Linked DNA regions of Prochlorococcus marinus str. MIT 0918. The protein of the gene in region 1 interacts with the protein of each later gene in a pairwise test. Links are inferred from orthologs where the notes say so. Each region holds a gene or a part of one and is shown in the gene's direction. Other genes may lie near its edges. The genes, in order: O5636_RS09475 and O5636_RS05395.

Region 1 (6,651 bases):
ATGTGCAACTATAACTATGTTCTTATCTTCATCTTGATTATATTTTTCATATAGATTCTGCAAGAAATTTTCTGATTGGTGCATTAATTCTTCAATAGGCTTATAGCTATTTCCATTTTCATTTTGAAGAGTAAGTTCATTAGGAGAATCTTTCCAGGTTAAATATAGATCAGGAAATTTTTCTTTGACTTCATGAACTGTTAGTCCACTCCATGGACCTAAGTCTACCTCTAGCAAATCATTATCAAAAACAGTGGTGATCTGGGGATGATGCTTTGATAATTCTTTTGTTGTATCTGCTGCTCGTTTAAGTGGTGAACTGTAAATTGCGTCAATATTTAAATCTTTTAATGCCAACCCAGTTTTTGCAGCTTGGAGAATTCCTTTCTCTGTAAGCGTTGAGAGATCATTTCGTCCTTGTATCCGTTTTTCAAGGTTATAGGTACTTAACCCATGGCGAATTAATAGAAGGCGTAAGGTCATTGGCAGAGGTTTTTTACGAATTCATACTATGGATACCCTCTCAACCTAATCTTGATTGTGAGATGAGAGTTGTTTTGTGCTCATTTCTTTTCTTTGAGTGAATCTTCTTATGCAAAAAGCCTCTCCTGGCTGGAAAGTCTTAGTGGCTATTTTCTCACTTTTGCTAACAATTTTAGTTTGGCAACAAGGACTTCAGGAAAGTTTTGATCGACCTTCTGTTAGCCCAAAGCTTGCTTTGAATCAAAAAGAGATTGCCGTTCTTGCTTCACCGTCGTTACCTAAGACTTTTAGACCCTTGTTTGTGGGTATAGATCCTTCATTGGAACTAAAAAATACTTTGCAGGAGTTTGATGTTACTCAACTAAAAGAGAGAGAGAGACTTTTGTTGTTTGCGATTGAAGGACCGAATACAAAAGACCGCTCTCTTCTAGAAGTGGATTTCCAAGATGAGAATTTGGATTTGGTAAAAAATAAGATTTTAGAAAGTCTTGATCAGAAAAGAGACCCTCTTTTATTAGTTGATGAAATAAAATTCATTAAAAGTGATCCGTTGCTATATCAATTGTCCTGTCTTTCAGTAGGAGCTCCGTCAGATATTTGCATTGACTCAATGATCTCCCAGCGAATGGCTATTAGATTGTTTGTGAGTCAAGTCTTACCTTTATTGGCAACTTTATTAGGAATTGCTTTAGTTCTTTGGGAATTTATTCGTTTTATAGGTAGAAAAAATCATGTATGGCCTGCAATATCTTCGTTGCCTCTTTCGTTGGTTGATATGATTTTGCTTATAGCTGGAGGTTTTGTTGTTTTAGGGGAGCTTATGTCTCCTTTTATTGCTATTCCTCTTAGTGATTTCATTACTCAAGGAATTGTTAGCCCTACTAAAGAATCCTTTAAAGTTTTTGTTGGATATAGTGTGATGACATTACCTCCATTACTTATTCTTTGGCAGCAGATAAAAGCGATATCAAAACTTGAAGCTCCTTTAGATGGAGTTATGCAATGGGGACTTAATTTAATTCCGAAGTCAATTTTTCAAGCATTTAAAAGTTGGTTTATGGTCCTCCCGTTTGTTTTATTAGCAAGTTGGCTCACGACATTCTTTTTTGGAGACCCCGGAGGTAGCAATCCTTTGCTTGAAATGGTATTAAGCAATAAAAGTTTTTGGTCATTATCGATCCTTTTCGTTACAACAGTTTTTATGGCTCCTGTCTTTGAGGAATTTGTTTTCCGAGGAGTCTTTTTGCCAGTTTTAGTTAATCAAAAAGGTAAGATTTTTGCGGTAATAGTTAGTGCTTTGGTTTTTGCTTTAGCTCATTTAAGTGTTGGTGAAACACCACCACTGTTTGTTTTAGGTGTTGGTCTAGCTTTATTGCGGTTAAGTTCTGGACGCCTTTTGCCTTGTATGATTATGCATTCTTTATGGAATGGAGTTACCTTTGCAAACTTGTTGCTTTTGAGTAGTTAATATTAGATTTTTAAATTCACTTTAACTTTAACTTGCCACCTATAGTGGATAATGGTTGACTAAACTAATTGCTACAGTTAAGTGACTTATGAAAGAGGTGTTCAGTCGAAGTGGGATGGATCTAAAAAATATTCAAAAAAGGCTTTCTTTTTGTTTAAGGGTTATTTCGTTTCACGTAATATTCTAAGAAAATATCCTCTGTTGGGAAGTTTACATAGGGCTATGGATGGAGCTTTATTGGCGGTTATCTTTTTTGGAGCTTTAATGACTGGCTTGGCATTGCATTCTCAACATCTATGGACACGTAACTTCTCTCGATTACAAACTACAAGAGACTTAACGCATAGACTTGAGGAGTCAACAGCAGTTTTAGAAAGGCATTTTTTAAAAACAGTTTTTTCTCCAACTCTTATGGTGGCTACCAAGTCAAGTGATCTTATTTATATAGATAGATCTAGACAAAGGAAAATATCTAAGCGTTTGTTTAATATTTTCAGAGATAAATTTTCTGCTATTAGTTATCCAATAACTCGGGGTTTCTAAATAATGTCAGCTATAAGATTTTCAAAAGTGCAAAAAAAGATAAAAAAGCGTTTAGATGTTGCACCACTTTCTCCAATACCAACTTATAGGTTAAAACTGGCTTTTTATATTATTTGCTTAGCTCTCTTTGCTCTTTTAGGGAGGGTAGGATGGTTGCAATTAATTGAAGGTTCTACATTAGAAGCTCGGGCTCGTGATAATCAAACTAAGAAAGTTCAACCTATATCTAAAAGACTATCTATTGTAGATCGAAGGGGAAGATTAATAGCGTTGGATGAAAAAAGATATCGATTATATGCTCAGCCCTTTCGATTCAGATTTCCAGGAGATTTGCGAGGAACTATTCGTAAACCTGACGAGGTAGCTGAAAAACTTGCAGGGAAATTATTTATATCAGCAGAGAATTTATCCAGACAATTTTCTAATCAGAATTATCGGATGAAAATAGCAGAAGGTTTAAAGCCTGATGTTGCTTCTGAGATACGTGCGCTACGCATTGAGGGTTTGGACCTTGAACCATATCCACAAAGAATCTATCCACAAGATGAATTATTCTCAAATGTAGTTGGTTTTTTAGATTATGATCGTGTACCACAAGCTGGCCTAGAATTAAGCTTAAATAAAGAACTTTCTAGAAGAGAAAAAATTAGAAGTTTTAGATTTGGAAGGGATGGTACACCTTTGCCTAGTGATTTGGAGCCAGGTGTTTTTAATGCTGACAATGTGCTTTTACGGTTAACCCTTGATGCACGATTGCAGGAAGTAGCTCTTAAAGCCTTAAGAGAACAATTAATTAAATGGAATGCAGATAAGGGAGTAGCAATTGTTATGAATGTTGAGAATGGTGAGATTTTATCCTTGGCATCTACTCCTAGTTATGATCCTAATAAGTACTGGGATTATCCAGCATCTAGGTATAAGGAATGGTCTGTTCAAGAATTATTTGAACCTGGATCAACTTTTAAGCCTATTAATCTTGCTTTGGCTCTTGAAGAAGGTGTGATTAGTCCTGATGGAACAGTTTTTGATTCTGGAGTAGTAACTGTGGGAGGTTGGCCTCTAACAAATTGGGATAAAAAGCCTAATGGATTATTAGACTATGCAAAGGTTCTTGAGGTTTCTAGCAACGTTGGGATGGTAAATATTGTGCAAAAAATTAGTCCAGAGAGGTATTGGGAATGGCTTCATCAATTAGGTCTGAACAATATTCCTCAAACTGATTTGCCTGGGGCTGTACCTGGTTACATAAAAGATAAGCAAGTATTTATTAAGCAACCTATTCATCAGGCTGTTGCTTCGTATGGACAGGGATTTTCTATAACACCATTAAAGCTTGTTCAATTACATGCGCTAATTGCCAATGGAGGAAGGATGATTAGTCCACATATCAAAAAAGAATTTCTTAATGAATCAATCCAATTTCATAATCGATTTAGACAAAATGATCCAATATTGAGTCCTAATGTCACACAAACAGTTTTAAATTGGATGGAATCAGTAGTAGAAAATGGAAGTGGAAAAGGTGCCAAAATTGATAATTATCGGATAGGTGGGAAAACGGGTACAGCTGATCAAACAAAAGATGGAAAGACTTATGACTCTAAAATTTGTAGCTTTGTTGCGATTCTGCCAATAGAGCAGCCTAAGTTTGTCGTTGCTGTAGCCATAGATGGACCGAAAAAAAATCATGCTTATGGATCAACTGTTGCAGTACCTGTTGCCAGAAAAATTATTGAAAGTTTGATTGTTATTGAAAAAATACCTCCTGGGAATCCTAAAAAGAATGTTTTATCTGCTCAACGTTAAGGCTTTTAAAAAAATATATAAGGATGAAATCATAAGGAAATATCGCTAGTTTTTATATGTATGAATTGTAAGGATTATGCCTAGTCTTCTTGAGCAACTTTCTTCAATGACAGTTGTGGTTGCTGATACGGGTGATTTGGAAGCTATAAGGACTTTTAAACCAAGAGACGCAACTACCAACCCCTCTCTAATTCTTGCAGCAGCCCAATTACCTGCTTATCAGGATTTAATAGATCAATCTCTTCGGGCTTCAAGAGAAAAGGTAGGACAGCGTGCTTCTGTTAAAGAAGTGGTTGATGAGGCTTTAGATGAGATTTGTGTGATCTTTGGTAAAGAGATACTTAAAATAATTCCTGGAAGAGTATCAACGGAAGTAGATGCTCGACTTAGCTATGATAAAGATAAAACAATTGAAAAAGCAAGAAAGATCATTGCTTTATATAATCAGTTTGGAATAAATAATGATCGTATTTTAATCAAGATTGCATCAACTTGGGAGGGGATTAAGGCCGCTGAGATTTTGGAGAAAGAAGGAATTCATTGTAATTTAACGCTCTTATTTGGTTTCTCTCAAGCTGTTGCATGTGCAGAAGCCGAAGTAACACTTATTTCACCATTTGTTGGTCGAATTCTTGATTGGTATAAGGCAGAAACTGGTTTGCAATCTTATCCTGGCCCAGAGGATCCTGGTGTAATATCAGTAACTAAGATATTCAATTATTATAAGCTTCATAACTATAAAACTGAGGTTATGGGAGCAAGTTTTAGAAATGTTGATGAGATTATTGAATTATCTGGATGTGATTTATTAACTATCTCTCCCAAGCTTTTAGATGAGATGTCTAAGACCGAGGCTATTTTAATAAAGAAATTGGATTCATCAAAACCAATAAATTCAATAGAGAAGTTACATCTTGATGAATTTTCTTTTAGAAAGATGCTGAAATCAGATCGCATGGCTGATGAGAAGCTAGAAGAAGGGATTGTGAATTTTTCTAAGGCAATTAAGCAACTTGAAGCTCAGTTAATTGAAAGAATTTCTTTGCTCGAGAATAAAGGATCTCCTGCTTTATCAGCTAGATAAATAAACTATTAGGATTTAATTATCTTTGTAAAAGTAATCGCTTTATTACACGTTGAGCAATATCTCCATATCCCATTTCTCCTGAAAGAATTTGGGCGATTCTTTGAGGTGCTGTAGGTCTTTTTATTCCTAGTTGATATCCAAGTTTTGGAAGTCTATAAAAAACTTGTGAAATTCTTCTTCCCCATTGCATTGAATCACCCCATTTTGATTTCATGTTTTTTGAGTAGTTGCTGAGATCTGTGGTGTCGCCTTTTAAGAAATTGTTTATTGCTTCTGCTGCTTCGCAACCACTTATTAGTGAAGGCCTAAGCCCTTCAGCAAGAAACGGATCACAGAGAGATGCAGCATCACCGACTAAAACAATTCCATTGCCATGAAGCGCACTATGTCCATTCCAAACTCGAAGTCTAGAATCTTTTCTTACCCCTGAGTTACATTCAAAACCTAGATTTGGTAGTAATTTGTCAAGAATTCTTTGGCTTTCTAGAACTTGATCTCCTATAAATGTTCCTACTCCAATATTTATAGAGTTTTTCAAAGGGAAGGCCCACGCAAATCCATGCTTAACGAGACCAAATTCAAATCTTGAAGTTCCTTCTTCTAGTAACCCTCTGCCTTCTAACCTCACAGAAGTTGTTGTGGCAAAATGGAGATTTTTAGGACCAATTTTAAATTTCTTTGGCCAAGGCGAGCTTGATCCATCTGCAATAACAATGATTTTAGCTTCAATTTGACGACCATTTGTAGAGGTGATGCGCCAAATGTTGTTTACTTTTTGTATTTTTATTGCGTCAAAAGAGTTCTCTATATTTGCCCCTTTATGAATTGCTTCTTTTGTTAAAAGCTCATCGAGTTTTTCTCTTTTGACTATCCAAAAAGGAGAAGATCCTGGCAGATTGGCAACTACAGTATCTGATAAACACCAGCTAAATTCAACTTTTTTAATTACTTCATCAACAACTTCATTTAGTGAAAAGGGGAAAAGTTTTTGAACTGAAGCAGCCATCCCCCCGCCACAAGGTCTTAAAAGATGACTTGGTTGTTTTTCTAGAATAGTTACTTGAATCCCTTTGTTGGCCAAGTGAAATGCTGTTGAAGCTCCTGAAGCCCCTGCGCCTATAACTGCAACTTCAGTAAAATTCAAACTTTTAGAATTTCTGATTCTTTTTTAGAAAGGTTTTTTTCTATTTCGTTAATAAACTTGTTAGTTAACTTTTGAACAGTTTCTTGTTGGTCATGGCTTTGATCTTTAGAGATTTCTCCT
Region 2 (6,521 bases), 780 kb from region 1 along the record:
GCAAAAGTTAAAGCAAATGGAGAGGTACCCATTTTTAAAAAATAAATAATCGCATAAGCGACATTGAGTCTTGATCAGCCTTCAAATCCATCAATTTAAAATCCCCATAGTTTTTCAAGCAGAACGCTTAAATAAAAAATGAATAATGAAAGATGGTTTATATAGTAAAAAGCCAGCTAAAGAAGGCAATAATTCAAGAAATGGCAATTTTGTAATTACCAAAACTAGTAAAACCGGCACAAGCAATTGAACCTTACCGATTGAATTCGAAGTTCGTCCTAGTGATCCAATACTTTTAGCCAGAAGCCTCAAATAAAGAATTCCACATAAAGCTCCTAAAAGAAGACTAATAGCAGCACTCAAATCCAAAAAAATGGCAGTTAACAATCCAAAAAAGAGTGTTAAAACCAAAGTCATCCTATAAATGTGACGTTGAAAAGTCACATATTCTTGGGATGAGTCTTTAGACATGGCATCTAAAGAACCAAGGTCAATTGAAGGCTTTAGCAGATTACTAGCTTCTACATCTGAACACGTTACAGAATCCTCTTCATTAGAAGAGTTCTTGAAAGGTAAAACAAGACGAGATGCCAGCAAGAGCTCCTTACTCCAAAGGCCCGCGGAATCTACCATGCAGTAGGTAAAAAAACCGAGCCAAAACTGAAAAACCACCTAAAAAATTGTTCTATTGAAAATAAATACTTACAAAAAAACTCTTTTTACAAAAAATTCCAATAAGATTGATCTATATTGAATAAAAAGCTCTTAGATTTATTCTAATCTTAATTTAATTATCGTTAAATCAATACAAGCTTAAACAATATAAGTATACGTATCTCTATTTAAGATTAATGTCTTTAAATAAATAAATAATTAACTCTAATGAATTTAATATAAATATTTCTTCTAAGCACTTGGCAAAAGTCAAAAAAGACGGCTCAATAGGAAAAACAATTTCCAACAAAAGAAATTGAGTAGTCCATCAATAAAAAGAATAAGTCGAAAGCGAGTATCGCCAAAGATTTCAAAAGTATATTCTACAAGAAATATAGAAAGAAATCAATTATGGGAAAGGTTTATACCACTGCCTTGGGAGCTATGGCCCTCTGAAGCAAAGTTACTATTAGCACTGATTTTCGTTTGGAGTATTGCAGGCTTATTAATACTTGGATCTGCAAGCTGGTGGGAAGCAAGTAAAGAAATGGGAGACGGAAGTTATTTCATAAAAAAACAACTCTTATGGCTTTTAGCGAGTTGGACTATTGCATGGTTAGCCATATCAATAAATCTAAGAAGATGGTTAAGGATTTCTAAAGCTGGTTTGATAATTTGCATAGTATTAGTTGGATCAACTCTACTCTTTGGGAACACAATTAATGGCGCCTCTAGGTGGTTAATTCTTGGCCCTATTCTAATTCAACCATCTGAAATAGTTAAACCATTTGTAATTCTTCAATCAGCTAATATATTTGCTCAATGGAAAAGAATAAAAAATGGTCAAAAGCTATTAGAGCTAAGTCTTTTAGGAATGTTAATTCTTTTAATACTTAAACAGCCAAACTTAAGTACAGCAGCATTAATAGGCATGCTCATTTGGATGATGGCACTTTCTTCAGGAATAAGTTTTAAAAGTCTTATTTCAGCTTCACTATTAGGAGGATCATTAGGGATATGGAGTATTACTAGATACCAATATCAACTTCTTCGAGTCACATCATTCCTAAACCCATGGCAAGATCCTGAAGGGAATGGATATCAACTTATCCAAAGTCTCATGGCGATAGGTTCTGGGGGCCTATTTGGAGAGGGATATGGTCTTTCTACTCAAAAGCTTCTTTATTTACCTTTCCTAAGTACAGATTTTATTTTTTCGGTATTCGCAGAAGAGTTTGGATTTGTAGGTTCCATAATGCTCATTTCATTTTTTGTTTTAATTGCATTCCTTGGCTTAAGAATATCTTTGAGAAGTAGAAATAATTATTCCAAACTCATAGCAATTGGTTGCAGCACTATGCTTATAGGGCAATCGATCTTGCATTTAGCTGTTACTGCGGGAGCAATGCCAACAACTGGACTTCCTCTTCCTTTTGTTAGTTATGGAGGCAATTCATTATTATCTAGTTTTCTAGTAGGCGGCATCCTCTTAAGATGCGCACTTGAATCCACAGGATTAATTGGTGGATTAAAAATTAAAAAAGAACTCAGATAGATCCTAAAAGATTAAATTAAAGAAGTAATCAAGGAGTTTGTTATTAATTTTCCAGACCTTGCAATGTCTGACTTGGCTCTCAAAAGTGAGCAATTGATTACTAATGGTTTGAGTTCTCCTGGACCAACAACAATAATAATTATTTTTATAAGTGGTTTATTAACAAGTTTAGGGCCTTGTTCTTTATCACTATTGCCTGTAACCATTGCTTATCTTGCAGGGTTTCAAGACAACAAAAAACCATCCGTAAGAAGTCTATTTTTTTGCAGTGGTATTGTTCTTTCTTTAGTAATACTAGGAAGTTTAAGTGGCCTTTTTGGAAAAGTTTATGGGCAAATCCCATTAAAGATAGGTTTACTAGTCCCAATAATTACTATTTGTATGGGAATGAATCTTCTAGGAATATTTCAACTACAAATGCCTATTGGGCCAGATCCAAATTGGTTAAAAGAAAAAGTGCCAGAACCTCTTGCACCAATTGCAGCAGGCTTAACATTTGGCTTAGCAGCATCACCATGCACCACCCCTGTATTAGCAGTTCTGCTTGCCTGGATGGCAGATAATGGTAATCCTATAACTGGGGTTTTTCTTCTAGCAGTTTTTGGAACAGGGCAAGTTATACCTTTGCTCATAGCAGGAACAACAGCTGCAACAATTCCAAAACTTCTTTCTCTTCGTTCTATTAGTAGTTGGATCCCATTAATGAGCGGAATGTTTTTTGTAATAATTGGCTTTCTAAGCCTTTTTGCTAGATGGATATAAGCCATGAAATATACGCTGAAAATTTTGAATTGGTTATCAAGTTTAAAAGTTTCTATAGTACTTATCATTTTGATTGCATTAGCAAGTGGCATTGGCACAGCTCTTCCACAAGGAGAGCCTCTTGAGGCTTATCTCTCTAAATACCAAATCAATAAATTCCTAGGGATAATTAATGGAGATTGGGTAATTCGTCTACAGTTAAACCATGTTTACTCAAGCAATTGGTTCTTAGGGCTTCTTTTTTGGCTTGGTTGTGCATTAATAGCATGTACTTGGAGAAGGCAATGGCCGGCACTAAAAAAAGCAATGATATGGATCGACTATAAAGATCCAAAACAAATTCAAAAGTTGGCAATATCTAAAACATTCAAAATTCAAGAATCATCTCTCGGCATCGAAAAACTAGACAAATATTTAACTAGTCATGGATGGAGCGTCCAAAATAAAACCTCCAGATTAGCTGCAAGACAAGGATTACTTGGAAGAGTTGGCCCTCCTTTAGTACATCTTGGCCTAATACTTCTAATGATAGGAGCCACATTTGGAGTATTAAAAGGGGAACGTTTCGAAAATTTTCTCGCTCCAGGGAGATCAATCGATCTTATAAGCCCAAACAGAAGCAATCAACTAAGTATTAAATTAACTGATTTTGAAATTGAAAGGAGTCCTTCAGGTGTACCAGAACAATTCCGTTCATACTTATCACTAAACAATAAAAATTCAGACGAAATAATATCTAAAGAAATCAGCGTAAATCATCCATTGCGTTTTAAGGGACTAACTATTTACCAAGCAGACTGGGCACTTGCAGCAATCACAATTCAAATAAATGAAAGTCCAAAGTTACAACTTCCCCTTCAAAAATTTAATGAATTAGGTGATCAAGTTTGGGGAGTAGTTATACCATGGATGAATAAGGAGAATGAATCAATTTTGCTAACGCTTTCAAGTGAGCAAGGACCTATTAAAATATTTAACCAAACAGGTAAGCAAATTGGTATCACAAGACCTAATATTAGTTCTTTTAAGGTTTTAGATAAGCAAATAAAGGTTTTCGATATTTTGCCAAGTAGTGGGATACTAATCAAATATGACCCTGGGGTACCCTTTGTTTATATAGGTTTTGCAATATGTCTCTTAGGGGGAGTGATGAGTATTATATCTACTAACCAACTATGGGTAATTACAGAAGATGATAAGAAATTATTACATATAGGATGTTTGTCTAATAGAAACTCTTCGGGTTTAGCAAATCAATTACCAATTATATTAAAGTCTTTATCTTTATATGAATAGATTCATTTTCTTACACCATGAATCGTTTTTATAACTGTATGAACATTACCACGAGGGTTGAAATCTGCTTCTATTTGCATCCAAGTAGGATTTGCTGCAGAAACTAGATCATTTAAAATTTTATTTGCTACTTCTTCATGTGAAATCTTCTGATTACGATAACTATTGATATAAAGCTTGATCGATTTAAGCTCTATCACCTTTTCGAAAGGTTGATATAAGACTCTAATTACTGCAAAATCTGGGTAACCCGAAAAGGGACATTGACAAGTAAATTCAGGTAATTCTATAGAAATCTCATATGGTCTTGAAGGGCTAGGGTTAGGGAAGCAAAAAATCTCGGAATTAGAAATTAATCGTTCTCCATAGAACTCAGAATGATTTTTTTTCACTTAAAAGAACCCACTAAAGAATCATAGAGTTAACAAATAAAAAATAAATCTTTCTTATTTAATTACAAGTGTTATATCCAAAAAATTAGTTTTAGCTAAAAAATCATCGCAACTCAAAAGAGTTTTTTTAAAGAAATAATTGAATATGTATCATCAAGCACAAACTTTATTCTCATAACAACCGCTAATAGAGTCAAGTTAAGGAACATTTTGCATGGACATCTGCTTTCTAGAATTCAATGAATGGGTCCATCTGAGAGTAAATAGTGTTCATGGCATGCTTTGGCTTCAAACACATTTCGAAGACAGTCAATGGGAAGCAATTGCTTCTCAACAAGTAAAGCTAACAAAAAACAACGCTAAAGCTCTTGCAGCAGATGCTACTGAAGCAGGATTAATACTTAATTCAGTTCAATCAGCTTTAAATTTCAGCAATTCCTAAACAGAACAGATTAAAGTTGTTTAGTATCACCAATTTTTTTTATGAAAAAAATAGAAGCAATTATCAGGCCTTTTAAACTTGAGGATGTAAAAATAGCTTTGGTTAATCTAGGCATAGTTGGTATGACCGTAAGTGAAGTAAGAGGTTTTGGCCGTCAAAAAGGGCAAGTCGAAAGGTATAGAGGCTCTGAATTCACCGTAGAGTTTCTGCAGAAACTGAAAATAGAAGTCGTTATCTCAGATGAGAGTGTTGATAGTGTTTTAAAGGCGATTGCAGAAGCTGCTAAAACAGGAGAAATAGGAGATGGCAAAATATTTATATCCCCCGTAGAATCAGTAGTTCGCATTCGAACTGGAGAAACAGACAATTCAGCTCTCTAAGCACAAAGTATTTTTAACGAGTTTTGCCAAGTTGGTGGTTTGATTCACTCCTTCCATTTTCAGCCAAAGCAAATATTCATGATTACCTGCAGGGCCTTTTAAAGGTGAAGGCATAATTCCTTGCACCTTCCATCCTTCCAATTTAGAAAATTCGATAATTGTATTAAGAGCATCAATATGTGCATTTACTTCTCTTACAACTCCACCCTTACCAACTCTTTCACGCCCAACTTCAAACTGTGGCTTAATTAAAAGCAGAGCCTCTTTATTTCTCTCATCAAGAAGAGCCTTAATGGCTGGCAAGACAAGTCGTAAAGATATAAATGAAAGATCTGCAACAGCTAATGAAGCTTTAGGAGCTAAATCCCCATATAACTCATCAGCTTTCAAATTACGAATATTTGTTCTTTCTTTTAAAACAACTCGTGAATCATTTCTTAATGACCATGCTATTTGCCCATAACCAACATCAATTCCATAAACAAGAGATGCTCCCCTTTTTAAAAGGCAATCTGTAAAACCACCTGTAGAGATCCCTGCATCAATGCAAACCCTATCTAGTGTTTTGATAGGGAATTGAACCAAAGCAGCGTCTAATTTCTCACCACCTCTTGAAACAAACTTTGGAGCGAATTGAACCTTAAGAGAAATATCTTTGGGCACATCTAGACCTGGCTTATCAAGAATTTTGCCAAAACAATCCCTTACTTTTCCAGCTCTTATAAGTTTCTGAGCCTGTTCTCGAGATTCAACCAAACCTTTGGTCAGCAAGTGAACATCAAGTCGATTCTTTTTTGTCATATCGTCATAAAAACAAACAGGAAACCGAAAAAAAACCGCAGAAGTAAGTGAATTTTAAAAATCTACTAGAGGATCTATGCATACATTTCTAAAGGACGTGTCAGAAAAGTATTCTCATCAATCCTTTCAAAATGGGAAAAAAAGTACAGGGCACTCAAATATTGTGCCAATAAATCACCATCGAAACCTTTTAGAACTTCTTCATCCTGGAAGTTTTGTCAGATTAGATAATCAACCAA

The links.
Region 2: the proteins of O5636_RS09475 (region 1) and O5636_RS05395 interact in binary tests that used the Escherichia coli proteins (3 or more experiments, as listed by UniProt). The link is inferred for Prochlorococcus marinus str. MIT 0918 from one-to-one orthologs.

Annotation. Positions count from the first base shown.
Region 1 is NZ_CP114780.1:1,743,269-1,749,919, forward strand. What follows is about bases 1,949-4,898. They hold O5636_RS09475 (peptidoglycan D,D-transpeptidase FtsI family protein), read left to right. Parts: upstream 1,949-2,497; coding sequence 2,498-4,300; downstream 4,301-4,898. Other genes in these bases: O5636_RS09465 (CPBP family intramembrane glutamic endopeptidase), read left to right, coding at 1,949-1,951; O5636_RS09470 (hypothetical protein), read left to right, coding at 2,033-2,494; O5636_RS09480 (transaldolase), read left to right, coding at 4,377-4,898. Also shown: O5636_RS09460 (2-carboxy-D-arabinitol-1-phosphatase), read right to left, coding at 1-483; more of O5636_RS09465, read left to right, coding at 593-1,948; more of O5636_RS09480, read left to right, coding at 4,899-5,384; O5636_RS09485 (NAD(P)/FAD-dependent oxidoreductase), read right to left, coding at 5,404-6,531; frr (ribosome recycling factor), read right to left, coding at 6,528-6,651. UniProt on the Escherichia coli protein: Essential cell division protein that catalyzes cross-linking of the peptidoglycan cell wall at the division septum. Required for localization of FtsN.
Region 2 is NZ_CP114780.1:963,392-969,912, forward strand. The notes cover bases 246-3,089. They hold O5636_RS05395 (FtsW/RodA/SpoVE family cell cycle protein), read left to right. Parts: upstream 246-970; coding sequence 971-2,209; downstream 2,210-3,089. Other genes in these bases: O5636_RS05390 (ATP synthase subunit I), read right to left, coding at 246-633; O5636_RS05400 (cytochrome c biogenesis CcdA family protein), read left to right, coding at 2,273-2,971; O5636_RS05405 (cytochrome c biogenesis protein ResB), read left to right, coding at 2,975-3,089. Also shown: atpB (F0F1 ATP synthase subunit A), read right to left, coding at 1-32; more of O5636_RS05390, read right to left, coding at 115-245; more of O5636_RS05405, read left to right, coding at 3,090-4,267; queF (preQ(1) synthase), read right to left, coding at 4,270-4,659; O5636_RS05415 (hypothetical protein), read left to right, coding at 4,874-5,101; O5636_RS05420 (P-II family nitrogen regulator), read left to right, coding at 5,143-5,481; O5636_RS05425 (TlyA family RNA methyltransferase), read right to left, coding at 5,470-6,282; O5636_RS05430 (hypothetical protein), read left to right, coding at 6,380-6,521.